DNA from 2 places in the Pseudoduganella sp. LjRoot289 genome. Region 1 is predicted to be linked to the other one. Evidence: predicted binding sites of a transcription regulator. Region 1 holds the regulator's gene; the other holds the start of a gene.

The links. The regulator LexA, encoded in region 1, represses DNA repair genes until DNA is damaged. The targets are predictions, from matches to a motif close to ACTGTATNNNNATACAGT.
Region 2: the regulator LexA is predicted to act here: its motif matches at 3,019-3,036, upstream of ACSQ8Y_RS02945 (PA0069 family radical SAM protein).

What each region holds. Positions count from the first base shown of each region.
Region 1 is NZ_CAXUPN020000001.1:401,963-416,830, forward strand. Features, by position in the region: gene trpB (tryptophan synthase subunit beta) at 1-370, shown strand, start outside; gene trpA (tryptophan synthase subunit alpha) at 463-1,260, shown strand; gene accD (acetyl-CoA carboxylase, carboxyltransferase subunit beta) at 1,450-2,322, shown strand; gene folC (bifunctional tetrahydrofolate synthase/dihydrofolate synthase) at 2,416-3,705, shown strand; gene ACSQ8Y_RS01765 (SPOR domain-containing protein) at 3,728-4,885, shown strand; gene ACSQ8Y_RS01770 (CvpA family protein) at 4,899-5,387, shown strand; gene purF (amidophosphoribosyltransferase) at 5,427-6,950, shown strand; gene ACSQ8Y_RS01780 (cystathionine gamma-synthase family protein) at 7,001-8,245, shown strand; gene ACSQ8Y_RS01785 (glutathione S-transferase family protein) at 8,333-8,959, opposite strand; gene lexA (transcriptional repressor LexA) at 9,036-9,692, opposite strand; gene rpsF (30S ribosomal protein S6) at 9,934-10,311, shown strand; gene priB (primosomal replication protein N) at 10,343-10,645, shown strand; gene rpsR (30S ribosomal protein S18) at 10,647-10,937, shown strand; gene rplI (50S ribosomal protein L9) at 10,971-11,423, shown strand; gene ACSQ8Y_RS01815 (replicative DNA helicase) at 11,511-12,896, shown strand; gene ACSQ8Y_RS01820 (DUF47 domain-containing protein) at 12,985-13,611, shown strand; gene ACSQ8Y_RS01825 (anion permease) at 13,649-14,659, shown strand; gene ACSQ8Y_RS01830 (BrnA antitoxin family protein) at 14,729-14,868, opposite strand, start outside.
Region 2 is NZ_CAXUPN020000001.1:667,868-682,735, forward strand. Features, by position in the region: gene ACSQ8Y_RS02930 (DUF2760 domain-containing protein) at 1-362, opposite strand, end outside; gene ACSQ8Y_RS02935 (glycine zipper domain-containing protein) at 262-645, shown strand; gene ACSQ8Y_RS02940 (methyl-accepting chemotaxis protein) at 736-2,910, opposite strand; gene ACSQ8Y_RS02945 (PA0069 family radical SAM protein) at 3,079-4,215, shown strand; gene ACSQ8Y_RS02950 (diguanylate cyclase) at 4,235-5,254, opposite strand; gene ACSQ8Y_RS02955 (EAL domain-containing protein) at 5,467-7,653, shown strand; gene ACSQ8Y_RS02960 (gamma-glutamylcyclotransferase) at 7,661-8,272, opposite strand; gene ACSQ8Y_RS02965 (LysR family transcriptional regulator) at 8,370-9,263, opposite strand; gene ACSQ8Y_RS02970 (fumarylacetoacetate hydrolase family protein) at 9,363-10,385, shown strand; gene maiA (maleylacetoacetate isomerase) at 10,385-11,035, shown strand; gene ACSQ8Y_RS02980 (diguanylate cyclase) at 11,104-12,795, opposite strand; gene ACSQ8Y_RS02985 (ABC transporter permease) at 12,885-14,051, opposite strand; gene ACSQ8Y_RS02990 (ABC transporter permease) at 14,062-14,868, opposite strand, start outside.

The DNA.
Region 1 (14,868 bases):
GGGCTATCCGGGCGTATTGCACGGCAACCGCACCTATCTGCTGCAGGACGACAACGGCCAGATCATCGAGACGCACTCGGTCTCGGCCGGCCTGGACTATCCGGGCGTGGGGCCGGAACACGCGTACCTGAAGGACATCGGCCGCGCTGAATACGTGTCTATCACGGACGAGGAGGCGCTGCAGGCCTTCCACGACTGTTGCCATATCGAGGGCATCATCCCGGCGCTGGAATCGTCGCACGCGCTGGCCTACGCGGCCAAGCTGGCGGCCACCCTGCCGAAGGACAAGATCGTGCTGGCCAACCTGTCCGGCCGCGGCGACAAGGACATGCACACGGTGGCGGAGCGCATGGGGCTGCATTTCGGCTAGCCGCAGTCCGCTCTGCCGGTGTCATTCCCGCAGGGGCGCCGAGCCCTGCGCGGGAATGACAGAATATATATTCCTCTATAGAGATAACTATTATGTCCCGTATCGCCCCAACTTTCGCCGCCCTGAAAGAACAGAAAAAAACCGCCCTGGTCACCTTCATCACCGCAGGCGACCCCGGCCCCGAACTCACCGTGCCGCTGATGCACGCCCTGGTGGCGGGCGGCGCCGACATCCTGGAACTCGGGGTGCCGTTCTCCGACCCGATGGCCGAAGGCCCGGTCATCCAGCGCGCCTGCGAGCGCGCGCTGGCCTTCGGCATCGGCATCCGCGACGTGTTCAACTACGTGCGCGAATTCCGCAAGACCAACCAGAGCACGCCCGTGGTGCTGATGGGCTACGCCAACCCGATCGAACGCATCGGCCAGCAGAACTTCATCGCCTCGGCGCTGGAAGCGGGCGCGGACGGCGCCATCGTGGTCGACTATCCGCCCGAGGAATGCGAAGAGTTCGGCGTGCAGATGCGCGCGGCCGGCCTGGACCTGATCTTCCTGCTGGCGCCGACCTCGACCGAGCAACGCATCGCCCAGGTGGCCAAGGTGGGCGGCGGCTTCAGCTATTACGTCTCGCTCAAGGGCGTGACCGGCGCCGGCAATATCGACACCGTGGAAGTGGCCGAGCGCCTGACGGCCATCCGCAAGCACGTGCAGTTGCCGATCGGCGTGGGCTTCGGCATCCGCGACGGCGCCACCGCCAAGGCGGTGGCCGAGGTGGCGGACGCGGTTGTCATCGGCAGCCGCATCATCCAGGAAATCGAGAACGCACCCAAGGAGGGCGCGGTGGCCGCCGTGCAGGCTTTCGTGCGGGGCATACGCACGGCTTTGGATAGCTGAGCGGAGAGCTAAGTCCTTGAAATTTAACGGCCGTGCTAAATATTGCAAAATGGCAACGTTCGACACGCGCTTCTAAAACGGCTACACTTCCGCCCACTAAGTCAGTGCATGATATCAAGCAGGCAATCCAGGCAGCACGCTGCCGCCTGCATCACTGGCGCCCGGGAAAGGGTGCCGATAGGAGAAATTATGAGTTGGTTGGAAAAACTGCTGCCACCGCGCATCCAGCGTTCCGATGCTGCAGCACGCAAGACGATGCCTGAAGGCCTGTGGGTGAAATGCCCATCGTGCGAGGCCGTCTTGTACCGTACCGATCTGGAATCGAACCTGCACGTTTGCCCCAAGTGCGACCACCACATGCGCATCCGCGCGCGCGAGCGCCTGGACGGCTTGCTGGACGCGGGCGGCCGTTACGAAATCGGCCAGGAGACCCTGCCGGTCGACACGCTGAAGTTCAAGGACAGCAAGAAATACCCTGACCGCCTGAAGCAGGCGATGGAAGCCACCGGCGAGACCGATGCGCTGGTCGTGCTGGGCGGCGCCATCATGAGCTTGCCGGTGGTCGTGGCCTGCTTCGAGTTCGAGTTCATGGGCGGTTCCATGGGTTCCGTGGTCGGCGAGCGCTTTGCGCGCGGCGCCCAGGTGGCGTTGGAGCAGAAGGTGCCGTTCATCTGCATCACCGCCACCGGCGGCGCGCGCATGCAGGAAGGCCTGCTGTCGCTGATGCAGATGGCGAAGACCACCTCCATGCTGACCAAGCTGTCCGAGAAAAAACTGCCCTTCATCTCCGTGCTGACCGACCCGACCATGGGCGGCGTGTCCGCCTCGTTCGCCTTCATGGGCGACGTCGTGATCGCCGAGCCGAAAGCGCTGATCGGCTTTGCCGGCCCGCGCGTGATCGAGAACACCGTGCGCGAGAAGCTGCCCGAGGGCTTCCAGCGCGCCGAGTTCCTGGTGACCAAGGGCGCCGTCGACATGATCGTCGACCGCCGCAAGATGCGCGAAGAAATCGCCCGCCTGCTGGCGCTGCTGCAAAGCCAGGCTGTCGAAGTGCTGGCATAAGCAAGTTTAAAAACACCCCCGGGGTCAGGTCCGACATTCGGACACGCATGTCCGCATGTCGGACCTGACCCCGCCCCCGGAAGTTCTCCCCCGATGTCTACTCTCCCTACCACTTTGCCAGCCTGGCTCGCGCTGATCGAATCGCGCCACGCCATCACCGAAATCAACATGGGCCTGGACCGCGTGCGCGCCGTCAAGGAGCGCATGGCGCTGGCGTTCAGCTGTCCGGTCGTGATGGTGGCCGGCACCAACGGCAAGGGCTCGACCTGCGCCATGCTGGAATCCATCCTGCTGCGCGCAGGCTACAAGGTGGGCCTGTACATCAAGCCGCACTTCCTGGACTTCAACGAGCGCGCACGCGTCAACGGCGACCTCGCCACCGACGAGGCGCTGGTGGCCAGCTTCAACGTGGTCGAAGCCGCGCGCGGCGACACCATGCTGACCTATTTCGAGTTCACGACCTTGGCCATCATGCACTTGATGGCCAACGCCGGCCTCGACGTGGCCATCCTGGAAGTGGGCCTGGGCGGCCGCCTGGACGCGGTCAACGTGATCGACGCCGACGTCGCCATCGTCACCAGCGTGGACATCGACCACACCGATTACCTGGGCAGCAGCCGCGAACAGATCGGCTACGAGAAGGCCGGCATCTTCCGCGCCGGCAAACCGGCCATCTGCAGCGATCCGGTGCCGCCGCAATCGCTGATCGACCACGCGACCGCCATCGGCGCGGATCTGTGGCTGATGGGCCGCGACTTCAATTATTCCGGCGACAAGCAGCAGTGGAACTACGGCGGCCGCAGCCAGCGCCGCAATTCGCTGGCCTACCCGAGCCTGCGCGGCGCCAACCAGCTGCTGAACGCCTCGGCCGTGCTGGCCGCGCTGGAGGCGCTCAAGCTGGAATTGCCGGTCGGCGCGCAGGAAGTGCGCACCGGCCTGGTGACGGTGGAGCTGCCAGGCCGCTTCCAGGTCCTGCCGGGCCGCCCGACCGTGATCCTGGACGTGGCGCACAACCCGCACGCGGCCTCCGCGCTGAACCAGAACCTGGGCAATATGGGCTACCACCCGTACACCTTCGCCGTGTTCGGCTCCATGCACGACAAGGATATCGACGGCGTCATCAAGGCCATGTCCGAGCACGTGGACCACTGGTGCCTGACCACGCTGCCATCGCCGCGCGCCGCTTCGGGCTCGGAACTGGCCGCCAAGGTGCAGCTGATCCAGGAAGACAAGCCGGAACGCACCGTCAATATATTCGACGATCCGGCACAAGCTTTTGCAAATGCGGTGAGTCGTGCCAGCGAGAATGATAGAATTGTGGTCTTCGGATCTTTCCTGACCGTTGCCGGCGTCATGGCAGCGCGAAAATCCGCACTTCACTGACATCACCAACTGAATATCACGCATGGGCTTGTTCTCGAAACTCAGTAAAAACAAGCAGGAAGCCGCTGGCCAGGACAGCGGCTATTACAGCAGCGCAGCCGACTCCGCCGCGCTGGAACGGGCCCAATCCAAGCGTGCCAGCGCCGCCGACCGCAATACGGACGGGGGCGCCCGCCGCAGCCGCGCCAAAGATCCCGCGGCCGATCCGGTCTTGCCTGAAAAGAAACGCGCGCGCCGCCGCCTGGTGGGCGCCATCGCGCTGGCGCTGGCGGTCGCCGTCGGCCTGCCCATGCTGCTGGACTCCGAGCCCAAGCCGCTCGCCACCGATATCGCGATCCAGATCCCGTCGAAAGACAAGCCGGCCGACGCCGCGCCGGCCGCCGCGCGGCCTTCCCGCGTCGAGGCCGCCGATGCGCTCGACACGAGCGAAGAAATCGTCAAGGAAGTGCCTGCCGATCGTCCGGCCGCCGCCAAACCGGCCGCCGCCGCGGTGGCGAATACGCCGGCCCCGGCCGCGATGCCGTCCGCCGTTGCGACCCCGGCCCGTGTGGCCGCGCCGCTCGCCCCCACGGCATCGGCCGACAAGCCGGCCGGTGCGGTGCCCGCCAAGCCTGTCGTTACGGCCGCGCCCGCGGTCGCCGAACTGAAGCTGCATCCCGAGCCGAAGCCGGCCAAGGACAGCGTCAAGGAAAGCCTGAAAGAAAGCAGCCGCGCCGCCGAGGCGAAGCTGGAGGCCGACGCCAAAGCCAAGGCCGATGCCAAGGCCAAAGCCAAGGCGGAGGAAGTCAAACACGCCAAGGCGGAAGCCGACGCCAAGGCGGAAGCGCGGACCAAGGCCGAACAGGACGCCAAACGCGCCGCCGAAGTGAAGCACGCCAAAGCGGAAGCCGACGCCAAGCCGAAGGGCGAGGACGCGCGCGCCATGGCCATCCTGGAAGACAAGCCGTCCGACACGCGCTACATGGTGCAGGTGGCCGCTGTCACGACGCAGGAAAAAGTGGACGAGCTGCAAGGCAAATTGAAGGACGCCGGCATCAAGTCCTTCACGCAGAAGGTGACGACGGCCGGCGGCGCATTGACCCGCATCCGCGTCGGCCCGTTCCCGAACAAAGAAGAAGCCGAAAAAGTGCGCGCCAAGCTGAACAAGATCGGCCTGAGCAGCAGCCTGGCTACTTCCTGACCCTAGCCCCGACGTGACGCTATTCGATTACCTGGTGATATTCGTGCTGATCGCCTCCGTCGTCATCAGCACCATGCGCGGCCTGGTCAAGGAAATGATTTCATTGGCGAGCTGGATCGTGGCCTTCGTGGTGGCCAACGCCTACGGCGCGCAGCTGGCTGCGATGTTGCCGGCGATGGTGCCGGGCGAGGTGGTGCGCCTGATCCTGGCCTTCATCGTGCTGTTCATCGGTGTGCGCATCCTGATGGGACTGCTGGGCATGGCGGTCGATGCGCTGATCAAGGCGGGCGGCCTGAGTCTGGCGGACCGGGGCCTGGGTGGCTTGTTTGGTCTCGGAAGGGGCCTTGTAATCGTGCTGGCCGCAGTCATATTGTGCGGGATGACCACAATACCGCAGCAGGATTTCTGGAAGAACGCGTTATTGAGTCCGCTCGCGGAGACCGGGGCGCGTACCGTGAAACCTTTCCTGCCCGCTGCCTTCGCGCAGCATGTGCAATTTTAGAATTCCTTAAATCCGTAGTACCAGTCCAGGAGCACTACCATGTGTGGCATCGTCGGCGTCGTATCCCATCAACCCGTCAACCAGATTCTGTACGACGCATTGCTGCTGCTGCAGCACCGCGGCCAGGATGCGGCGGGCATCGCGACCAATCACAGCAGCATGTTTTCCATGCACAAGGCCAACGGCCTGGTGCGTGACGTCTTCCGCACCCGCAATATGCGTTCGCTGCAAGGCAATTCCGGTATCGGCCACTGCCGCTATCCGACCGCCGGCTCGTCCAGCGAAGAGGAAGCGCAGCCGTTCTACGTCAACGCACCGTTCGGCATCACGCTGGCGCACAACGGCAACCTGACCAACTGGGAACAGCTGAAGCAGGACATGTTCAAGAACGACCGCCGCCACATCAACACGGACTCCGATTCGGAAGTGCTGCTGAACGTGCTGGCCCATGAAATCCAGAACGCGACCACCGGCCTGAACCTGGACCCGGACGCGATCTTCAAGGCCGTGACCGTGCTGCACCGCCGCGTCAAAGGCGGTTACGCCGCCGTGGCGCAGATCGCCGGCGTCGGCCTGCTGGCCTTCCGCGACCCGAACGGCATCCGTCCGCTGTGCCTGGGCATCAATGAAACCGAGCAGGGCACCGAGTACCTGATCGCCTCCGAGTCCGTGGCGCTGGACGGCATGGGCTTCCGCTTCGTGCGCGACGTCGAGCCGGGCGAAGCGATCTTCATCGACGCCGACAAGAAGCTGCACTCGCGCCAGTGCGCCGACAATCCGCAGCTCAATCCCTGCGTGTTCGAATTCGTCTACCTGGCCCGTCCGGACTCCGTGATCGACGGCGCCTCGGTCTACGCCACCCGTTTGAAAATGGGCGAGTACCTGGCCGACAAGATCAAGCGCGAAATCCCGGACGGCGAGATCGACGTGGTCATGCCGATTCCCGATTCCTCGCGTCCGGCAGCGATCCAGCTGGCGCTGCGCCTGGGCGTGGAATACCGCGAAGGCTTCATCAAGAACCGCTACATCGGCCGCACCTTCATCATGCCGGGCCAGGCCGCGCGCAAGAAGTCCGTGCGCCAGAAACTGAACGCCATCGGCGCCGAATTCAAGGGTAAGAACGTGCTGCTGGTGGATGACTCCATCGTGCGCGGGACCACCTCGCGCGAGATCGTGCAGATGGCGCGCGACTCCGGCGCCAAGAAGGTGATCTTCGCCTCGGCCGCGCCGCCGGTGATCTACCCGAACGTGTACGGCATCGACATGCCGACGCGCGACGAGCTGATCGCCTACGGCCGCACCACCGAGGAAGTGTGCAAGGAAATCACCGCCGACTACCTGGTCTACCAGGACATCGACGCGCTGAAAAAATCCATCACCGACGTCAACCCGGCGCTGACCAAGTTCGAGGCTTCCTGCTTCGACGGCATCTACATCACCGGCGACGTGTCGCCGGAGTACCTGGACAAGCTGGAATACAACCGCCACAACCCGAAGCCGGCAGCGGTCGAGGACACCGGACGGACCCAGTTGAACCTGAACGCAGCGGCGGCTGAAGGCTAATGCCGCAGCCCGGTGCCTTTGGGTACCGGGCTTTTTTTTGATTAAAGATCATGACGGAAAAGAAAAATTACGGTTTCACCACCACCATCCTGCACAACGACCGCCAGAAGGGTATCGAGCACGGTTCGCTGCACAAGCCCGTGCACACCTCGGTGGCTTTCGGCTACGCCGACGCGCGCCAGCTGGCATCGGTATTCCAGGGCAAGGAGCCGGGCTTCCGCTACGGCCGCCAGGGCAATCCGACCGTCTCGGCGCTGGAGGACAAGGTAAACAAGATGGAGCAGGGCGTGGCCACGCTGTGCTTCGCCACCGGCATGGGCGCCATCGGCGCCGTGTTCCAGGCGCTGCTGCGCGCGGGCGACCACGTCGTGTCGTCGTCCTTCCTGTTCGGTAACACCAATTCGCTGTGGCAGACCGTGGCGGGGCAGGGCGTGGCGGTCGATTTCGTCGACGCCACCGAGGTCGCCAACGTGGCGGCGGCCATCAAGCCGAACACGCGCATCGTCTTCGTCGAGACCATCGCCAACCCGCGCACGCAAGTGGCGGACCTGAAGCGCATCGGCGAACTGTGCCAGGAGCGCGGCATCCTCTACATCGTCGACAACACGATGACCACGCCATATCTGTTCCAGCCCAAAGCAGTGGGCGCGGGCCTGGTGGTGAACGCGCTGACCAAGTCCATCGGCGGCCACGGCAACGCGCTGGGCGGCAGCCTGACCGACACCGGCGCCTACGACTGGACGCGCTTCGCCAACATCTTCGAGAACTACAAGAAGGCGGCGCCGGCGCAGTGGGGCATCACGCAGATCCGCGCCAAGGGCTTGCGCGACTTCGGCGCTTCGCTGGGGCCGGAGGCTGCGCACCACATCGCGGTCGGCGCCGAGACGCTGGCGCTGCGCATGGAGCGCACCTGCGCCAACGCGATGGCGCTGGCCGAGTTGCTGGAGTCGGACGAGCGCGTGGCTGCGGTTTATTACCCGGGCCTGAAGTCGCACCCGCAGCACGGCATTTCCTCGGAACTGTTCCGCAGCCACGGTTCCTTGCTGAGCTTCGAGCTGAAGGACGGCATCGACTGCTTCGACTTCCTGAACCGCTTGAAGCTGGCGATCCCTGCGTCCAACCTGGGCGATACGCGCACGCTGATCATCCCGGTGGCGCACACCATCTTCTTCGAGATGGGCGCGGAACGCCGTGCGTCGATGGGGATAGCGGAATCGCTGATACGGGTGTCGGTCGGCATCGAGGACACCGACGACCTGCTGGAAGATTTCAGCTGCGCGCTGGAAGGCTGCTGATATTGGCGGGTTACGCTTCGCTAACCCGCCCTACGGCATAGGCAAGCGCGGCGTAGGGCGGGTTGGGCGGAACGCCGTAACCCGCCATCACCAGGGCTGCGCGCCTTCCATCTGGTACGGATGGCGCCAGCCCGGCAGGGTGGCGATGCGGTCCAGCCATGCCTGCACGCGCGCCGGGTAGCTGACGTTGGCCTGGTCGGCCCAGTACATATAGCCGCAGAGGGAAAAGTCCGCCACGCTGACCTTGTCGTCCAGCAGAAAGGCGCGGCCGTCCGAGAATTCGTCGTCCAGGCGTTCCATGTCGGCGTCGAAGCGCTTGCGGAACCACGGCAGTACCGTGCCGGCGTACGCCGCCGGATCGAATTTCTGCCCGTAGCGCAAGTGCGCCATCGAGAACCCGACGCGGTTCGCTTCCCAGAACAGCCATTCACGCACGCGCTCCAGGCGCTGCTGCGTTTCGCCGCCGTAGGCTTGCAAATATTCAGCCAGGTGCAGCAGGATGGCGTTCGACTGCACATAGGGCTGCCCGTCGTGCACCAGCAGCGGCACTTCGCCGTATTTGGCCAGGCTGCGGAAAGGCTCCGGACGCTCGCCGCGGGCCGCGCGCAAGTCGATCTCCTCGTACGCGTGCGGCACCTGGGCCACTTCCAGGGCCAGCTTCACCTTGTAGCTGTGGCCCGATTCGCAATTGCCGTACAGTTTGAATAGACCCATGCCGCCGCTCCCGACCAAGTAGTTACAAGTAGCTCATGCCAGCTTAGCGTCAGCTTAGTGTCAGCTTAGTGTCAGCTTAGTGCCAGCTGCGCAGCAGACCCACCGCCAGGCCTTCCAGCGCGAACTCCTCGCCTTCCGGATCGACGGTGATGATCTTGAAGTCCGGGTTCTCCGGCAGCAGTTCGACGGTGGCCCCGGTCTTGCGGTAGCGCTTGACGGTCACTTCGTTGCCGATCCGGGCCACGACGATCTGGCCGTTCTTGGCGCTGTCCACCTTTTTCACCGCCAGCAGGTCGCCGTCCATGATGCCGATGTCGCGCATCGATTCGCCGCGCACCTTGAGCAGAAAGTCCGGCTTGGCGGAGAACAGGGCGGGGTCCACGCTGTAGCTCGTTTCCAGGTTTTCCTGGGCCAGGATGGGGGAGCCGGCGGCCACGCGGCCGATCAAAGGCAGCGACATCATGTTCGACATGGTGGCCGCCGCCGCCTGCACCGCCTTGGTGGCGGCCGACTCGGCATGCACGCCCAGCAGGCGGATGCCGCGCGAGGTGCCGGCGGCGATCTCGATGGCGCCCTTGCGCGCCAGCGCCTGCAAGTGTTCCTCGGCGGCGTTGGCCGACTTGAAGCCCAGTTCGTTGGCGATCTCGGCGCGGGTCGGCGGGAAGCCGGTGTTCTCGATGGCATCCTTGATCAGATTAAGGATTTGTTCCTGGCGTGCGGTCAGCTTGATCATGGTGCTTTTTAGCTCTGGGAGCTGTGGATATAGACAGACTGTATTTTTGTACAGTGCGGGCGCTAATGCAAGGAGTTTTGTTGCTGTACGCGAAATATTTTCATTCGGCCGGCCCGAACCGCCTTCCCGGACCGGTTGCTTGATTTTTCAGCGGAAAGGCGCTATAGTCGCGGGCTTACCTCTTCCCACACCCGTCTTGACGCCGGGGTGGGCTATATTCACAGTCCTTAAGGGAGTTTTCATGCGTCACTATGAAATCGTATTTATCGTCCATCCGGACCAAAGCGAGCAAGTGCCCGCGATGATCGAACGTTACAAAGCCAGCGTCTCGACGCGCGGCGGTAACGTGCATCGCGTGGAAGATTGGGGCCGCCGTCAAATGGCTTACTCGATCCAGAAACTGGCTAAAGCACACTACATCTGCATGAACATCGAATGCGACAACGAGACCCTGGTCGAGTTGGAAACCGCCTTCAAATTCAATGATGCCGTTCTGCGTCACCTGACCGTGAAAATGAAGAAAGCGGAAACCGCTCCTTCGCCGATGATGAAGTCGGTACAACGTGAAGACGCGGCCAAGAGCCATCGCGCCGAAGCCCAAGCAGCTGCAACGGCCTAAGGGCCCGGGCAAGTATTGATCAGGAACTGAACTGAACCAGCTGACGGTTACCGCCCTCATCACCGAACGGGACGCAATGCGCTACACGCCCGCCGGTATGCCGATTGTCACTGCAACTTTGCAGCACAGTTCGCAGCAGATGGAAGCCGGTATCGCGCGCTTGACCGAATTTGAAGTCCCGGCCCTTGCGGCGGGCGACCTCGCGAAACGGTTCGGCGACGCCCCTTTGGGTGGCATCTACCAGTTCACAGGATTCCTGGCCAAGAAAAACCGCAATAGCAGAAGCCTGGTGTTTCACATCATTGATTTTAGTTTATTAGATACAGGAGCCTAAAATGGCATTCGGTAAAAAGTTCGACAAAAACAAGCTCAAGCTGAAAGAAAAGCGCAAGCAACAGAATCCTCTGTTCAAACGTAAGAAGTTCTGCCGCTTCACCGCCGCAAACGTTGAGCAAGTGGACTACAAAGACGTAGACACGCTGAAAGATTTCGTCCAGGAAAACGGCAAGATCATGCCAGCACGCCTGACCGGTACCAAGGCGCACTACCAGCGTCAAGTTGACACCGCAATCAAGCGCGCTCGCTATCTGGCACTGCTGCCGTACACCGATCTGCACCACGCTTAATTAGCGCAGTCAGATTAGAAACTGGAGAGAACTATGCAAATCATTCTGTTGGAAAAAGTTGTTAACGTCGGCAACCTGGGCGACGTGGTCAAGGTCAAGGACGGTTACGCACGTAACTTCCTGATCCCGCAAAAGCTGGCCCGCCGCGCCACCACCGCCGCTGTCGCTGAATTCGAAGTCAAGCGCGCCGAACTGGAAAAAGCTGCAGCCGCCAAACTGGCCGCCGCGCAAGCCCAAGGCGAGAAGCTGAACGGCATGACCGTGACCGTGTCGCAAAAAGCGGGTGTTGACGGCCGTCTGTTCGGTTCCGTGACCAACTTCGACATCGCCGAAGCGCTGACCAAGGTTGGTTTCGCGGTTGAAAAGGCTGCCGTGCGCATGCCTAACGGCCCGCTGAAAACCACCGGCGAGCACGCTGTTGCCGTGTCGCTGCACACCGATGTGGTGGTCGACGTGACCGTTGCTGTCGTTGGCGAAGCTGCCTAAAGTTTTGTTGTTGTACACATAGAAAAGCCGGGCTTGCCCGGCTTTTTTATTTTTTGCCCTTGCACCGAAGCAGGTATAATTCGCGCCATGAACACCCCCTCAGATCCACAGGTAGATTCGCTACGCATTCCGCCGCATTCGATCGAAGCAGAACAGTCCGTCATCGGCGGCCTGCTGCGCGACAATGCGGCGTTCGACCGTATCGCGGATTTCATGAATGCCGACGATTTCTACCGTTACGATCACCGCATCATCTTCGAACAAATCGTTCGCCTGATCAACAGCTCCAAGCCGGCCGACGTGCTGACCGTGTTCGAGGCGCTGTCCATGATGGGCAAACAGGACGAGATGGGCGGTATGGCCTATCTGAACGCCATGGCGCAAAACACGCCATCGGCCGCCAACATCCGCCGCTACGCCGAGATCGTCCGCGATCGCGGCATCTTGCGCCAGCTGATCACGGTCGCCGACGAGATCTCCGGCCAGGCCTTCAGCCCGCAAGGCAAGGAGGTCAAGCAGATGCTCGACGAGGCCGAGTCGAAGATCTTCGCCATCGCCGAGCAGGGCGCCCGCGGCGCCCAGGGCTGGCTGCCGGTGCAGCCGCTGCTGACCCAGGTGGTCGAGCGCATCGACGAGCTGTACAGCCGCGACAACTCCAGTGAGATCACGGGCGTGCCGACCGGCTTCATCGACCTCGACCGCATGACCTCGGGCCTGCAGCCGGGCGACCTGGTCATCGTGGCCGGCCGTCCGTCGATGGGCAAGACCGCGTTCTCGGTCAACATCGGCGAGAACGTGGCCATCGAGGCCGGCCTGCCGGTCGCCATCTTCTCGATGGAGATGGGCGGCACCCAGCTGGCCATGCGTATGCTGGGCTCGGTCGGCCTGCTGGACCAGCACCGCCTGCGGACCGGCAAGCTGAACGACGAGGATTGGCCGCGCCTGACCAACGCCATCCAGAAGATGAACGACGCGCAAGTGTTCATCGACGAGACGCCGGCGCTGAACCCGATCGAGATGCGGGCCCGCGCGCGCCGCCTGTCGCGCCAGTGCGGCAAGCTCGGCCTGATTATCGTCGACTACCTGCAGCTGATGCAGGGTAGCAAGGCCGGCGACAACCGGACCGCCGAGATCTCGGAGATTTCGCGTTCGCTCAAAGGCCTGGCCAAGGAATTGCACTGCCCGGTGATCGCGCTGTCGCAGCTGAACCGCTCGCTGGAACAGCGCCCCAACAAGCGTCCGGTGATGTCGGACTTGCGCGAGTCCGGCGCTATCGAGCAGGATGCCGACGTCATCATCTTCCTGTACCGCGACGAGGTCTACAACCCCGATTCGCCCGAGAAGGGCACCGCCGAGATCATTATCGGCAAACAGCGTAACGGCCCGATCGGGGCGATACGCCTGACCTGGATGGGCATGTACACCAAGTTCGGCAACTACTCCGGTGCACTGACGACCTACCAGGGCGACTAAGTTTTACCTTCCCGCAGTACCCGTACTTTTCTGAGGCCGCCGCCTGGCGGCTGCTTGCAGTAACGATGATTCATGATTGGAGATTGAAATGTTTGGACGCTTGATGCCCACCGAGGGCAAATTTTTTGACCTGTTCAACCAGCACGCTGAACTGTGCGTCAAAGGCGCCAAGGAAATGCTGGCCCTGATGACCAACTTCGACGACCTGGAAAACCGTGTGCACGCCATCGAAGGCATCGAGAAACAGGCCGACAAGATCACCTACGCCACGGTGGACATGCTGCACAAGACTTTCATCACGCCGATCGACCGCGACGACATCCACAAGCTGATCACCCGCATGGACGACATCCTGGACCTGATGGAAGACGCCGGCCAGACCGTGTCGCTGTACGACCTGCACTCGGTCACCCCGGAAGCGAAGCGCCTGGCCGAACTGGTGCTGACCTGCACCGAGAAGGTCCGCGACGCCGTGGCCCTGCTGCACAATATGGACAACTCGCGCCAGATCGTCGCCATCTGCGAAGAGATCGACCGCCTGGAATCGGACGCCGACCACGTGATGCGCGCCGCCATGTCCAAGCTGTTCCGCGATGAACCGGACGTGCGCAACCTGATCAAGATGAAGGCCATCTACGAAATCCTCGAAACGGTCACCGACCGCTGCGAAGACGTGGCCAACATCATCGAAGGCATCGTCGTCGAAAACGCGTAAACCGCGCAGTCCTGAAAAGAACCGAAAAGAATAATCCATGCAAACCCTACAAATCAGCATCTATGCGCTGAGCGTGTTGATCTTCCTGGCGCTGGTGTTTGACTTCATGAACGGCTTCCATGACGCCGCCAATGCGATCGCCACCGTGGTGTCCACCGGCGTGCTGAAGCCGCAGACCGCCGTCGCGATGGCCGCCTTCTTCAACTTCGTCGCCATTTTCGTGGTCGGGCTGAAGGTCGCCACCACCATCGGCAAGGGCACCATCGATCCGCACGTGGTCGATCATTATGTGATCTTCGGCGCCCTGGTCGGCGCCATCGTCTGGAACCTGATCACCTGGTACTACGGCATCCCTTCGTCGTCCTCGCACGCCCTGATCGGCGGCCTGGTGGGCGCCGCGGTGGCCAAGGCAGGCACCGGCGCGCTGATCTCCGGCGGCCTCATCAAGACCGTCGTATTCATCGTCATCGCCCCCATGCTGGGCTTCGTGCTGGGCTCGATCATGATGCTGCTGGTGTCGTGGATCTTCGTGCGCTCGACGCCGCGCAAGGTCGACACCTGGTTCCGCCGCCTGCAGCTGGCCTCGGCGGCCGCCTACAGCCTGGGCCACGGCGGCAACGACGCGCAGAAGACCATGGGCATCATCTGGATGCTGCTGATCGCCTCCGGCCACGTGGCCGCGAGCGACGCCGCGCCGCCGATCTGGGTCATCGTGGCCTGCTACGGCGCGATCAGTTTCGGCACCTTGTTCGGCGGCTGGCGCATCGTCAAGACCATGGGCCAGAAGATCACCAAGCTCAAGCCGGTGGGCGGCTTCTGCGCCGAAACCGGCGGCGCCATCACCCTGCTGGCGGCCAGCTTCTGGGGCGTGCCGGTCTCCACCACCCACACCATCACCGGCGCCATCGTCGGCGTGGGTTCGTCGCAGAAGATGTCGGCGGTGCGCTGGGGCGTGGCGGGCAACATCGTATGGGCCTGGATCTTCACCATCCCGGCGTCGGCCTTCGTGGCGGCGATCGCCTGGTGGATTGGCAAGCACATCATGTAAGCAATCCGCTGCGGATGTGAAAATGGGAGCCTCGGCTCCCGAAGAAGGGCGCCTTGTGCGCCCTTCTTCTTATTGGCTGTTCAGTTTTTCCTGCAGCCAGACTTTGATCAGCGACTGGTAAGGCACGTCGCGTGCGTTGGCTGCGGACTTGATGGAGTCAAGCAGATGTTGTGGCAGGCGCAGGGAGATGGTTTGCGTGCTGGGCTTCA
Region 2 (14,868 bases), 270 kb from region 1:
TTGCCGGTCAGGCGCACGGCGGCGGCGTCGAAGCCCTCGTCCAAGGTCACGCGGCTGCCTTCGGCTTCCGCGCGCACCGGTTCGATGGTGAAGTGCTCGCGCAGCACTTTCGCGCAGCCTTCGTGCACCACGCGCGCGGCGGCGCCGATGTCGGCGTCGGCGTAGGCGCTCAGGTTTTCCTGGGTGAAGTCGATCAGGCGCGCTTCGCGCTGCAGCAGGCCAAGCAGTTGCAATGCGGCGTCCGGCGTGGCTTCGCGCAGGATGACGGGGGCGGCAGCCGGCGCCGGCGTTGGCGCTGCGGTGGGAGCTACGGTAGGCGCTGCGGTAGGTGCAGGCGTCGGCGCGGCGGTCGGCGCCGTCATCGGCTGGTCGATGCGCTGCAGGCGCGCGGCGAACTGCGGGTCAGACAGGGTGCGGAAGAAGGTGCTGAACGCGAGCGCGATGCGGCTTCCGAGCGAGGGCAGTTTGTTATTTGTCATGATATGGTCGATTAGCTTCGATTCGGTCGATTCTGGTCAAAAAAAACAGTCCGCCGCAGCAAGGAGCGCGGTCGTGGACTGGCGGTGTTGGTGGCATCGGATGGCGTGTGCGGCGCAGCGGCGCCGGGCGCACGGCACCTGGGACAGTGCGCATGATACCAGTTAGCGGCCCTGCAACGAAACACCCGCCCCGCTGGAGAGCGGGGCGGGACTGCGGGTGGGGAAGGGAAAGCCGGGGGCGGACGCCCGGCAGGGGTCAGAAGCGGACGAACTCCGCTTCGTCCATGTCTTCGCGCGCGGAGCCGGAGGCGGAGAACACTTCCTTGCTGCGCACCGACTTGGCGGCGCCCGGCTTGCGCGCCGCCTGCCCCGGCCTGCGCAGCGGCCCGGTGTCGACCTTGAAGAAGCCCATGGTGTGCTGCAGCTGCTCGGCCTGGGTGCTCATCTCCTCGGCGGTGGCGGCCAGCTCCTCCGAGCTGCTGGCATTCTGCTGGGTGGTCTGGCTGAGCTGGTTCACCGCCGAGTTGATCTGCGCCACGCCGGACGACTGCTCCTCGGAGGCGGCCGTGATTTCCTGCACCAGGTCGGAGGTCTTCTTGATGTTGGGCACCATCTGGTCCAGCAGCACGCCGGCCCGCTCGGCCAGCTCCACGCTGCTGGTGGCCACTTCGCCGATTTCCTGGGCCGCCACCTGGCTGCGTTCGGCCAGCTTGCGTACCTCGGCCGCCACCACCGCGAAACCTTTGCCGTGCTCGCCGGCCCGGGCCGCCTCGATCGCCGCGTTCAGCGCCAGCAAGTTGGTCTGGTAGGCGATGTCGTCGATGATGCCGATCTTGCGTGCGATCTGCTTCATGGCCGTGACCGTGGCGTTGACCGCCTGGCCGCCCTCGGTGGCCTCCTGCGAGGCCTTGGCCGCCATGCCGTCGGTGGCCTTGGCGTTGTCGGTGTTTTGCGCGATGGAGGACGTCATCTCCTCGATCGAGGCGCTGGTCTCCTCCACGCTGGCGGCCTGCTCGCTGGACGCCTGCGACAGCGCCTGCGCCGTGGCGCTCACTTCCTCGGACGCGCTGGCCAGCGCCTGGGCACCGGTGTTGACCTCCGTCACCACCTGCAGCAGCTTGGCCATGGTGTTGTTGGCATATTCCTTGAGTTCGGCGAAACTGCCCTCGTATTGCTTGTCGATGGACTTGCTCAGGTCGCCCTCGGCCAGTGCGCCCATCACGCGCACCACGTCGGCGATGCTGGCGCCCGTGGTGGTCATCAGCCGGTTCAGGCCCTCGCCCAGCGCCTTCTGGAAACCCTGCAGCCCGGCCAGTTCGACGCGCGCCTCGAAGTCGCCCCGGTTGGCCGCCGCCACCACGCGCTGCTGGCCGTCGATCACCTGGCCCAGCTTTTCCACCGTGTTGTTGGCATAGCGCTTGAGCTCGTCGAACGCGCCCTCGTAGGGCTTGGTGATGGTCTTGTCCAGGTCGCCTTCGGACAGCGCCCCCATCACGCGCACCACGTCGGCGATGCTGGCGCCGGTGGTCGACATCAGCTGGTTCAGCCCTTCGGCCAGTTCCTGCTGGAAGCCCTGCAGGCCGGTGAGGTCGATGCGGGTGTCGAAATTGCCCCGGTTGGCGGCGTCCACGGCGCGCTTCTGGCCGGAGATCACCTGGTTCAGCTTGGCGACCAGGTTGCGCATGGCGCGCAGCAGCTGGCCGGTTTCGTCCTTGGACGTGGCGTCGATTTCAATCGACAGGTCGCCCGCCTCCAGCCGCTCCGCCACTGTTACGGCCTGCTCGATCGGCCGCACGATGCTGAGTGTGATCCCGGTGGCGATCGCCACCGCCAGCACGGCGGCGGAGCCGGCCAGTATGATCACCAGGATGCGGGTGGATTCATAGGTGGCAGCGGCGGAGTCGGCGGCCTTGTCCATCAGCTCGCCCTGAAATTTCGACAGCGCCTCCAGCGCGCCCCAGAACACGTCGTTGGACGCGGTGAAGTCGTGCTTGAGGAATTCCACCGCCGCCTTGCGGTCCGTCTTCACCAGCGCATAGAAGGGATCGTACTTGCTCACCACCGCTACGCGCTTGTCGATCGCATCCTTGTACAGCTGCTTGCCTTTCTCGCTGCTCAGCAGCTTTTGCACCTTGTTCAGGCCGTCTGTCATCTCGTTGCGGTTGGTATCGATTATTTGCCGGTACTTTTCCGCTTCCGCATCGCTGGTCGAGAGCAGGATATTGCGCATCTGGCGCGCGTTGTCCAGGCCGTTCTTTATTACTTCGTTGAGCAGGGAGACCTTGGCGTAATGTTCTTCATAGATGACGCGGGTGCCCTCGTTGATGGTGCCCAGGCGCTGCACACTGATCACGGACAAAATCAGCAGCAGCACGACGACACTGCCAAAGCCAAGCCCGAGGCGGGTGGCGATTTTAAGGTTTTTCAGCATGGCGGTCCCCTGTCGGATGAGCGAATGAGCCGGGTGATAATGCGCTGACGATTCAGTGAAATCTCACCAATTATAGCTGTTGCCTAAAAGCGCGATGAAGAATAAGATACTGTATGTGCATACAGTATTGGGGCGGCCGTGGAAGACGATCTGATGGAAGGGCAAGCCATGCTGCCGGCGGCGCCGCTGCGCGCGCAGAAAGGACGCGGCGCGGTCAGCAATCTGCAGGGCCGCTACGAGGTGCATGCGCGCGAGCAGTTCGACGACGGCTGGGAACCCGGGGAGGAGGACGGCGATGGCACGGCGCGCGTTTTCAAGACCCATGTCACGGACGAGATCGCCAAGTCCATCCTGAGCCGCAACAGTTCGCCGGACGTGCCCTTCGACGTGTCGCTCAATCCTTACCGGGGCTGCGAGCACGGCTGCATCTATTGCTTCGCGCGGCCCACGCACAGCTACCTGGGGCTGTCGCCCGGCATGGATTTCGAGAGCAAGATCTTCGCCAAGGTGAACGCGCCCGAGCTGCTGCGGCAGGAGCTGGCGCGGCCGTCCTACGTGCCGGAGCCGATCGCGCTGGGCGTCAACACGGACGCCTACCAGCCCTGCGAGCGCAGCCTGCGTATCACCAGGCGGGTGCTGGAGGTGCTGCACGAGTGCGGGCATCCGGTGGGGCTGATCACCAAGTCGTCCCTGATCGAGCGCGACATCGACCTGCTGGCGGCGATGGCCGCCAAGGGGCAGGCCTCGGCCGCCATCACCATCACCACGCTGGACCCGGAGATCGCGCGCACGCTGGAGCCGCGCGCCGCGTCGCCGGCGCGGCGCCTGCGCACCATCCGCACGCTGGCGGAGGCCGGCATACCGGTCGGCGTCAGCATCGCGCCGGTGATCCCCTTCGTCACCGAGCCGGACCTGGAGAAGGTGATGGAGGCCGCCTTCCTGGCCGGCGCGCAGCACGCCAACTACATCGTGCTGCGGCTGCCGTGGGAAGTGAACCCGCTGTTCCAGCAATGGCTGGAAGCGCATTTCCCGGACCGCGCCCAGCGCGTGATGAACCGCGTGCGCGACATGCGCGGCGGCAAGGACTACGACAGCGATTTCGCCACGCGCATGAAAGGCGAGGGCGTGTGGGCCGACCTGATCAGGCAGCGCGCCGAGAAGGCCATCCGGCGCTTCGGCATGGAAAAGCGCGGCAGCCGCTTCCGCCAGCTCGACGCCAGCCAGTTCCGGCGCCCGCTGCTCGTTCCCGCCTCGGGCGCCAAGGCCAGGGCCGCGGCGGCCGCGGGCCAGATGGATTTGTTCTGAGGCGCGTGTCGATGCGGCCCTACGGCGCTTTGCGCGAGCAGTTGCGCCCGGCGCGCTTTGCCACATAGAGCGCGGCGTCGGCACGCGCGATGAGGTCGTTCATCGATTCGCCTATCCGGTGCTCGGCGACGCCGGCGCTGATCGACAGCTGGAGACCGCTCAGCCCGTCCAGGCGCAGTGCCTGAACGGTGTCGCAGAAGCGCTCGGCAAAGGCCAGGCAGTCGTCGTCGCTGGCCCCCGACTGGAAAATGGCGAACTCGTCGCCGCCATAGCGCACCGCGACATCGGTCTTGCGCGAACGCTTGCTCAGCAACTGGCCCACGACGCGCAACACCGCGTCGCCGCTGAGATGGCCGTGCGCGTCGTTGATCTGCTTGAAGTGGTCTATATCGAAAATCAGCAGCGCCAGCCGTGCCGACGCATTGCGCTCATGCAGCTCGATCATGCGGGCCGCGGCGTCTTCCATGTAATAGCGGGTAAACAAGCCGGTCAGTGGATCGCGTGCCGCCATATGGTAATAGCGGCGCCGGTCTTCCTCCATGGCGGCATAGCCGGCCTGCGCCAGCTTCAGGTCGTCGTAGGCTATCCGCAGTTCCCTGTTTGCCGCAAGCAGATGCTGTTCGTGGCGGCGCTCGAGCGTGACGTCCTGGTAGATCGTGACAAAACCGAAGGCTTCGCCATCTTCGCCGTAAATCACGCGCCCGGTGATGTCGAGGACGGTGCCGTCGGGGCGGGTGCGGGTGAAATGGTGGGGCTGGAACAGCCTGGCCAGGCGTATGCGCTCCTGCACTTGCGCATCGGGGTCGCCGGGGCCGAACTCGCCGCGCCGCGCATTGTAGTGGAACAGCTCGGGCAGCGTCACGCCGGCATGCATGACTTCCTCGGAAAAATTCAACAGCCGGCAGAACGCGCCGTTCCAGTAGCGCATCGACAAGGCGCTGTCGATGATCGTCACGCCCACGGGCATGCACTGCATGGCTTCGACCAGCTCGCGGATGCGAAGCCGGGGGATGTCGTCCGTGGCGGGAGGCAGTGTCATGAGTGGCCTTAGCTGGCCGAACACGGCCGGTAATGCCCAGAATAGCATCTCGTCCGGACTGAATATACGCACATTCTCACGCCGCCTGCCGAATCCGGACGGCTGCCGCTGTGACAATGCGCGCATTTTCAGCGTTGCCGCGCTGATAGACTCCTTGCAGGGCCCGGAGAGCGGTCGACGGTGGGTAATCGTATTTGCGCGGGGGGCGCCACATGACGGATGCACGTTTGGAACGGCCCGCCGTCGCCTTGGTCATTGATAGTGATGCGGCGACCCGGCGCCTGCTGCGCGACCATCTGGAAAAGATCGGTTTGCAAGTGTACGAGGCGGCCGACACGGCGGCCGGCTTTGCCGTCATGAGCGAGCATCCCGCCGATATCGTTTTGCTCGAAGTCGCCACGCCCGCTCTCCCAGCCTTCGAGGCTTGCCGCCGGATGCGCCTGCTGCCCAATATGGAATTCTGTTCCGTCGTGCTGCTGACCCCCAACGGGGATGGCGGCGCGGTCGCGCAGGCCTACGAGGCGGGCGCCACCGATTTCGTCAGCAAGCCCGTCGACGGCACGCTGCTGCAGCACCGGGTACGGTTCATCCTGAAGACGGCGGCATCGCTGCGCGCCGTGCTGACGCAACGCATGCACCGCCTCGCCAATTACGATGCGCTGACCGGCCTGCCGAACCGCAGTTTGCTGGAAGACCGCACGCTGCAGGCCATCGCGCTGGCGCGGCGCACGGGCGAGCGGGTGGCTGTGCTGAGCCTGGACCTGGATGGCTTCAAGTTCATCAACGACAGCTGCGGCCACGCGGTGGGCAACCGGCTGCTCCAGGCCGTTGCCGCGCGCATCAGGGCCGCTGTACGCGCGTCCGACACCGTTGCCAGGCCGGGCGGCGATGAATTCATCCTGATCTGCCCCGGCTTGCCCGGCAGCCGCGACCTCGAGCGCGTCGCGCAGGAAACCTTGGAGCTGTTTGCCGAACCCTTCGTGGTGGACGCGCGCGCGCTCCATGTCACTGCCAGCATCGGCGTTTGCCTCTATCCCGACGACGGCGAAGAGATGGACATGCTGTTCAAGAACGTCGACGTGGCCATGTACGAGGCCAAGGAAGGCGGGCGCAATTGCTACCGGGTGTATGTGCGGGAAATGGGGCGCCGCATCGAACAATATGTGGAGATGGAATACGCCTTGCGGTTGGCGCTCGAACGGCAGCAATTCGAGGTCTACTACCAGCCCAAGGTGAATTTGCACAGCGGGAAATTCCACGGCGCGGAAGCGCTGATACGCTGGCACCATCCGCGGAACGGCCTGGTCCTGCCCGGCAGCTTCATCGCCCTGGCGGAGAAGACGGGCCTGATCGCCCCGATCGGGGAATGGGTGCTGCGCACGGCCTGCGCCCAGGCCCGGCAGTGGCGCGAGATGGGCTTGCGCGACATGCCGGTCGCGGTCAACCTCTCCGCTGTCCAGTTCGCCCAGCAAAACATGGCGGACCTGGTGGCGCGCGTGCTGGCCGACACCGGCTTGCCGGCCAGCCACCTCGAGCTGGAACTGACCGAGAGCATGCTGATGAACGACAGCGACAGCATGCTTGCGGCGCTGCGCGCGATCAAAGCGCTCGGCGTGACGATCTCGCTGGACGACTTCGGCACCGGCTATTCCAGCCTGACCTACCTGAAGCGCTTTCCGATCGACGTCATCAAGATCGACCGCGGCTTCGTCCGCAACATCACGAGCGACCCCAACGACGCGTCGCTGACCAGGACCATCGTGCTGATGGCCAAGTCCTTGAAGATGAAAACCATAGCCGAGGGCGTGGAGACGCCGGGACAGCTGGGTTTTCTCAGTGCGATCGGTTGCGACGCGGTGCAAGGTTATTACTTCAGCAAACCGGTCGGCGCGGCCGAGCTCACGGCCATCCTGCGGCAGCAGTCGGACCGGCCCGTCCTGCTGCGCGGGCCCGCGCCCGGGCGCACCATGCTGCTGCTGGACGACGAGCCCAATGTACTGGCCGCGCTGCAGCGCATCTTCCGCAAGGATGAATACCGCATCCTGCAGACCACCTCGGCGCTGGAGGCGCTGGAATTGCTGGCCATGCATCCGGTCCAGGTGGTCATCAGCGACCAGCGCATGCCCTCCATGTCCGGCACCACCTTCCTGTCCAAGGTGAAGGAACTGCACCCGGACACGATACGCATCGTGTTGTCCGGCTATATGGAGCTCGATTCGGTGATCGACGCGATCAATCGTGGCGCCGTGTACCGCTTCTACACCAAGCCGTGGGACGACCAGCAACTGCGCGAACAGGTCCGCGAGGCGTTCGAACACCATGGCCGGCTGCATGGCCGGCCCGGTGAGCAGCTGCCGCCGGGGGCGGCAGGGCCGGTCAAGCTGGCGGAGACCAGCTGAAACCGGCCTACTTCGGCTTGCCGCTGTCGATCAGCTCGACCAGGTATTGCTCGATGGCGAAGACGTGGTCGTCCTGCTTGCCGAGTTCGCGCAGGGCGACGGCGAGCTGGGTCAGGTAGTCGCTGTTGGGGCCGCTGGGCCCGGCGGCGCCGGCGATGTGGCGGGCGATCTCCTCCTCGCTGGCCGCGCCCAGGAACGCTTCGTTGTCCTCGCGCGCCACGTAGACCACGCCTTCGGCGGCGCTCTTGTCCGCAATGCCGTCCGCATGGCCGTCCGCGTCGTCGAAGCCGATTTCCACCGCCACCCGCAGGTAGCCGTTTTTCTCGCGGTAGTCCAGGTGTTCGAACACGGAAGGGGTGATCAGATATGCCATGCCGTGGCACACGGCGCCGGCGTCCGCGATGATGGTGACCACGCGTCCCGGCGCGGCGGGCGTGCCGCGATGGTCGTGCGAGCCTTGCCAGAAGCGCCGCGACCAGCCGACGATGCTGGCGGGACGCCGCTCCAGGTAGGGGAAGTCCACCTTGTAGATCAGCGAGCCGTAGCCGAACACCCACACGCTGGCTTGCCCCGCGAAACGGTCCATCTGCTGGTTGACGGCGATGGTATTGGCTGACATGCGCTGCGGCCCCCGGGCAAATAGGCAAATTATAGTGCCCTTGCCCGGGATCGTCAGCACTGCCGCGTGCGACGCCGCGTACGTGCGCCGGTCCGGCCTAGCGCTGCGGCATGTTCCATTCGTGGGCCGCCACGAACTGGAACAGGAAATCGGCGAAGCTCTGCGCCGCCGGCGACAGCGCGCGCGCACTCTTGGTGTAGACGAAAAAGCGCCGCGTCAGCTCGGGCTCGCGCAGCAGCCGCATTTGCAGGCCGTACAGCTTGACCATCGGCTCCGCGTAGGGCAGGCAGGCCGTCACGCCCAGGCTGGCGTTGACCATGGCCAGCGCGGTGGTCATGAAAGTGACCTCGTTGTAGGGATTGAGCGCCACGTCGCGCAGCAGGCGCTCGGTGAACTGGCCCTGCAGCGCGATCAGCGGATAGTCGTTGACATCCTTCCACGTCACGCGCTCCTGGCCCGCCAGCGGATGCTGGGCCGGGAACACCAGCACGAAAGGCATCTCGAACAGCAGCTGCGCGGCGATCTCGGCCGCCGGGTCGCGCTCCGGGCCGACGCCGAAATCGACCTCGCCGCTGAACACGCGGGCGGACACGTTCTCCACCGGGCAATCGACCAGCTTGACCTGCACTTCGGGGTGGGCCGCGCGGTAGGCCGCGATCACTTCCGGCAGCAGGGTGCAGGCCATCATCTGCGGCGCGGCCACCCGCACCGTGCCCGATTTGAGCGCCTTGCGGCTGGCGATGTCGGCCATGGCGCCGTCCAGGTCCTGGATCATCTTGTCGAACAGCGGATACAGCTCGCGCCCCACCTCGGACAGCTGCGCGCGCCGGGTGCTGCGCTCGAGCACCTTCACGCCCAGCAGCTGTTCCAGCTCCTTGATCTGGCCGCTGAGCGCCGATTGCGTCAGGTGCAGGTGGTCCGCCGCCAGCGTGAAGCTGCCGGTTTTGGCGATGGCGACGAGGGCGCGCATCTGGCGCAGGGTAGGACTCATAAGAAATTCTGATAAATCGATTGAAAAATACCGTTTGTATGATATCTGAAACTGGCTTCTAATGGCGGCATACGTTAAAGACCAGATAAGGATTGCACCATGAAACTTGCCACGCTCAAGAACGGCAGCCGCGACGGCGCCCTGGCCGTCGTCAGCCGCGACCTGACACAATACGTGAGCGCCGTCAGCGTCGCGCCTACCCTGCAGGCGGCGCTGGACAACTGGGACTACGCCGCGCCGCAGCTGGCCGCGCTGTACGCGGCGCTGAACGAAGGGCGCGCCGCCGACGCCCTGCCGTTCGACGAAAGCGCCTGCCACTCGCCGCTGCCGCGCGCCTACCAGTGGGCCGACGGTTCGGCCTATATCAACCACGTCGAGCTGGTGCGCAAGGCGCGCAACGCCGAACTGCCCGCGTCCTTCTACACCGATCCGCTGATGTACCAGGGCGGCTCGGACAGTTTCGTCGGCCCGCGCGACCCTATCTACGCGCTGACGGAAGACTGGGGCATCGACCTGGAAGCCGAAGTGGCCGTGATCACCGGCGACGTGAAAATGGGCGCCGGCGACGCCGACGCCGCGCAAGCGATCCGCCTGGTGATGCTGGTGAACGACGTCTCGCTGCGCAACCTGATCCCCAACGAACTGGCCAAGGGCTTCGGCTTCTTCAACGCCAAGCCCGCCAGCGCCTTCTCGCCGGTGGCCGTCACGCCGGACGAACTGGGCGCGCACTGGGCCGGCAGCAAGCTGCACCTGCCGCTGTCGGTGCAGCTGAACCGGCAGCCCTTCGGCAAGCCGAACGCCGGCGAGGACATGACCTTCAGTTTCGCCCAGCTGGTGGCGCACGCCGCCAAGACGCGCGAACTGGGCGCGGGCACCATCATCGGCTCCGGCACGGTGTCGAACAAGCAGGGCAACCTGCACGGATCGAGCATCGCCAACGGCGGCGTGGGCTACTGCTGCCTGGCCGAAGTGCGCATGTACGAAACCATCGAAGACGGCAAGCCGGCCACCGGTTTCCTGAAGTTCGGCGACAGCGTGCGCATCGAAATGCTGGACCCGCAGGGCGCCAGCATCTTCGGCGCCATAGACCAGACCGTCGCGCACTACGGGGAGCGCGGATGATGAAGCTGTTCACCTACTTCCGCAGCTCGGCCGCCTACCGCGTGCGGATCGCGCTCAATCTGAAGGCGCTGCCCTACGAGGCGGTGCCGGTGCACCTGCTGCGCAACGGCGGCGAGCAGCTGGGCGAGGCGTACCGCCAGGTCAACCCGGGCGCACTGCTGCCCGCGCTGGAGGACGACGGCGCGCTGCTGACGCAGTCGCTGGCCATCATCGAGTACCTGGATGAGACGCATCCCGGACAGCCGGCGCCGCTGCTGCCGGCCGATCCGGCCGGCCGCGCCCGCGTGCGTGCGCTGGCCATGACCATCGCCTGCGATACCCACCCGCTGAGCAATCTGCGCGTGCTGAAATACCTGGTGCGCACGCTGAAACTGGACGAGGAAGCCAAGCTGGCGTGGATACGGCACTGGATGCAACTGGGTCTGGCCGCGTTCGAAGCGCACCTGGCGCGCGACGCCGCCACCGGCCGCTATTGCCACGGCGACACGCCGACCCTGGCCGACTGTTGCCTGGTGCCGCAGGTGTTCAACGCGGAGCGCTTCGAGGTGGATCTGGCGCCGTATCCGCACATAGCCCGGATTTACGCCAACTGTGCGGCGCTGCCGGCGTTCCAGGCCGCCCATCCCGCCCGGCAGCCGGACGCGGAGTAGGGAGCGGCTGGCAGAGCGGCTGGCACACCCGCACCGTATAACAGGCGGTGCGCCAGCCAGCCATGGTGTCAGGCCGCGCTCAGCACCACGCGGTCGCGGCCTTCCTTCTTGGCCCGGTACAGCGCCTGGTCGGCCCGCACCAGCAGGGACGACGGTGAATCAGGCGCCGCCTGCGGGTAGGAGGCCGCCACGCCTACGCTGATCGTCACCGAGATCGCCAGCCCGCCGTCCACCTCTATCCTCAACTGCGACACCGTCTCGCGCAGGCGCTCCGCGGCGCCGCCCGCGGTGTCCAGTTCCGCCTCCGGCATCAGCAGCACGAACTCCTCGCCGCCGAAACGCGCCGCCAGGTCCATGCTGCGCATGCTGGCCGCCAGCGCGCCCGCCACCGCCAGAATGGCCTGGTCGCCCACCTCGTGGCCATAGGTGTCGTTGATGCGCTTGAAGTGGTCGATGTCCACCATCAGCAGTGCCAGCGGATGCTTGTAGCGCCGCGCGCGGTCCAGCTCCTTGGTGATCTGCTCGGTCATCTTGCGCCGGTTGGCGATGCCGGTCAGCGGGTCGGTGGTGGCCAGCTGTTCCAGCTTGGTGTTGGCCATCAGCAGTTCCAGCGTGCGCTGCAGCACCCGGTCCTCGAGGTTGTTGCGTTCGTCGTTCAGCGCCGCCAGCGCTTTCCGGCGCGAACGCAGCACCCGCACCAGCACCGTGATCAGCGCGCCTTCCAGCACGATCAGCGTCGCGCCCACGATGATCTGCCAGCGGTACAGTTCCCACATGCCGGCGGGCCGGTTGCGCAGCGTGGCGCCGGGCGGCAGCTTGCGCAGCAGGTGTCGTTCGGCGGTGGGGAAGTCGAAGATGTAGCGCTGCGCGCCCGTCATGTCAGCCGGCTGGCCTTGCAGGATGCGCGCGATCACGCGGCCGATGGCTTCGCCGCTGAGCACATAGCCACCCACGATGCCCGGCATGACCAGCGATTCCGCGTGCGTAAACACCGGCACCGGCGACACCGCGGCCAGCTTGCCGGCGACTTCGGAAGGCGGACCGGAGGCGCCGGCTGCGTCGCGGAAGGTGGCGAACATCAGGATGGCGGTGTCGTTGCCCAGCATGCCGGCGCGGCGGTACAGTTCCGCGTAGGTCTGGTTGTCCCAGTAGTCGAATTCGATGTGTTTGCTGTAGGGACGCGCGGCGGCGCGCACGCCGGCGATCCATTCCTGCACGCGCGGCGTCTGGTCGCCCACCACCACGATGCGCTTGGTGTTCGGCGCCACCAGCGGGATCACGCCCACCATGCGCCCGTAGTCCGGCGCCAGCTCCAGCGCTTCGCCGTCGGCCGGGCGCCAGTTGCGGCGGCCGTGGTTGACGTAGTGGCGCGGCACGCCGGGGAACAGTTCGGGATGGCTGCTCAGGAAGCCTGCCGCCACGAAGTTCTCCGTGATGATGGCGTCCAGCTTCACATTGGCGTATTTGACGCCCAGGTAGGGCGCCATGCCGGCCAGCGCAGCCTGTTCGCCGAGGCGGGACGCATCGAAGCGCTCTTCGAAAATGCTGGGCGCAGGGCCCCAGCTGTTTTTGGCCATTTCGTCCAGCAAGCCCTTGTGCACCAGCCGCTGCCAACCCGACGCGGAATCCGGCCCGAGCGAGTACAGCACCAAGACCTTGCGCGCTTCCGCGGCCCGGGCCTGAGGAACGGTCAAGGCGGCCAGCACGGTCAGCATGGCCAACAGGCGGAACACGGGGGGGCGGGATGGGCGGGATGGCATGGGCATAGTTTGACATACTATTCGTATTTCCAGCCGGGATAGGACCGGGCCGTTTTTTTAGCTGGTTTCGCTTCAAGGTCCAGGCCAGCTTACGCCGCGCGCAATGCGTCCACGATGTTCATGCGCGCGGCGCGCAGCGCGGGCAGGAAGCCGCCGACCAAACCCATCGCCAGCGAGAACAGCAAGGTCTTGACGACGATGGCGCCGTTCAGCCTGAAACCGAACGCCAGTTCGGAGAAGGACTGGAAATTGGTGGTGGAGAAGGACAGGAACTGCATGAAGGAGGCGAACAGCAGGCCCACGGCGCCGCCTGCCGCCGCCAGCAGCATGGACTCGGCCAGGAAGGCGGCCAGGATGTTGCGCCGCAGGTAGCCCAGCGCGCGCAAGGTGCCGATCTCGCCGACGCGGTTGGCCACCGAGGCGTACATGGTGATGGTGGCGCCTATCATGGCGCCGATCGAGAAGATGATGGACAGCGTCAGCCCGAGGATGCTGATGAAGGTGGACAGTGCGCGCGACTGCTCGGAGTAGAAGGTCTGCTCGCGTTTGGCCTCCAGCGTCAGGCGCGGATCGGATTCGATGTCCTTTTTGAAACGCTCGAACAGCGTGCTGTCGGCCAGGCGCAGCACCATGGAGGAATAGGCGTTGCGGCGGAAGGCCTGCATCAGCTGCTCGGCGTCGCCCCATATTTCGGAATCGAAGCCGCTGTTGCCCGCGTCGAACAGGCCCACCACGGTCCATTCGCGCTGGCCGAAGCGCAGCTTCTCGCCGATACCCGCACCGGCGAAACGCTTGGCGATGCTGGCCCCGGCCACGATCTCGGAGGCGCCGGGCCGGAACATGCGGCCTGCGCTCAGCTTCACCTGCGGCCGCAGCACCAGGGCGCGCTGGTCTACGCCGCGTATCACCACGTTGGACGGTTTCTCCGAGCTGCGCTTGAGCAGCGATATCAGCACCACGGGTTCCCTGGACAGCAAGCGCCGGCCGTCCGCGCCCAGCGCGATGGCGGCGTGGCTGCCGGCGATATTGGCCTGCACGCGGTCTATGCCGCTCTGCACTTCGGTCTCGGCCGAGCGCCGTATCAGGATGACGTTGTCGTACTCGCCGGTGGTGACCAGGGTGGTGCGCAGGCCTTCGTCCAGCATCAGCACGGTGGCGAACACGAACACCACCAGCGCCAGGCCGGCCGCCGTCAGCGCCGTGGTCAAGCGCCGCGCCCACAGGTTGCGTGCGATGTAGGAGAAGGGGATGCGCATGGCCGTGTCCTTATCCTATGCTGCGCAGGCCGTCGACGATGTTGATCCGCACGGCGCGCACCGTGGGCGCGATGGCCGCCACCAAACCGATCAGCAGCGCCGACAGCAGTTGCAGCAGCAGCGTGAGGGGCGCCACCTGGAACACCGGGAACATGGTCCCCATGGCCGAGCCGATGACGGCGGCCAGCGGGTACAGCAGCGCGATGCCGAGCGCCGCGCCCACCGCCGACAGCAGCAGCGATTCGCCGAAGATCAGGGCCGCCAGGTAGCCGGGGCCAAAGCCCAGCACCTTCAGTGTGGCGTACTCGCCCAGCCGCTCGCGCGCGCTCATGGCCATGGTGTTGGCCATCACCGCCATGATGATGACGATCACCACGAAGGACACCACGCGCACGGCCGCCACGATGGCTTCGGACATGGACACGAAGCCAAGCTGGAAGGCTTTCTCGGTTTCGGTCAGGGTCTCGGCCAGGGAATTGCGGAACTGCTCGTCGATCGCCTTGGAGACGGCTGCGGCGTTCTCCGCGCGGGCGATGCGCACCACGTACACGCCCACCTGGTTGCCACGGCGGGGGTAGAGTTTCTTGATACCTTCGTTGACGTAGTCCCAGTGGAAGAACATGGTGGCGGTGTTGGTGGACTCCTGCCGGCCGTCGTATATGCCGCGCACCACGAATCCCCATAGTCCTGGGTAGATGGTGCCCTTGAGGGGGATGGTGTCGCCCACTTTGAAACCGTACTGGTTCGCCAGCTTGCGGCCGACGATGGCGCCCTTGCGGTCGCGCAGGAAGGCGGCGCGTTCGGCCTCGCTCAGCAG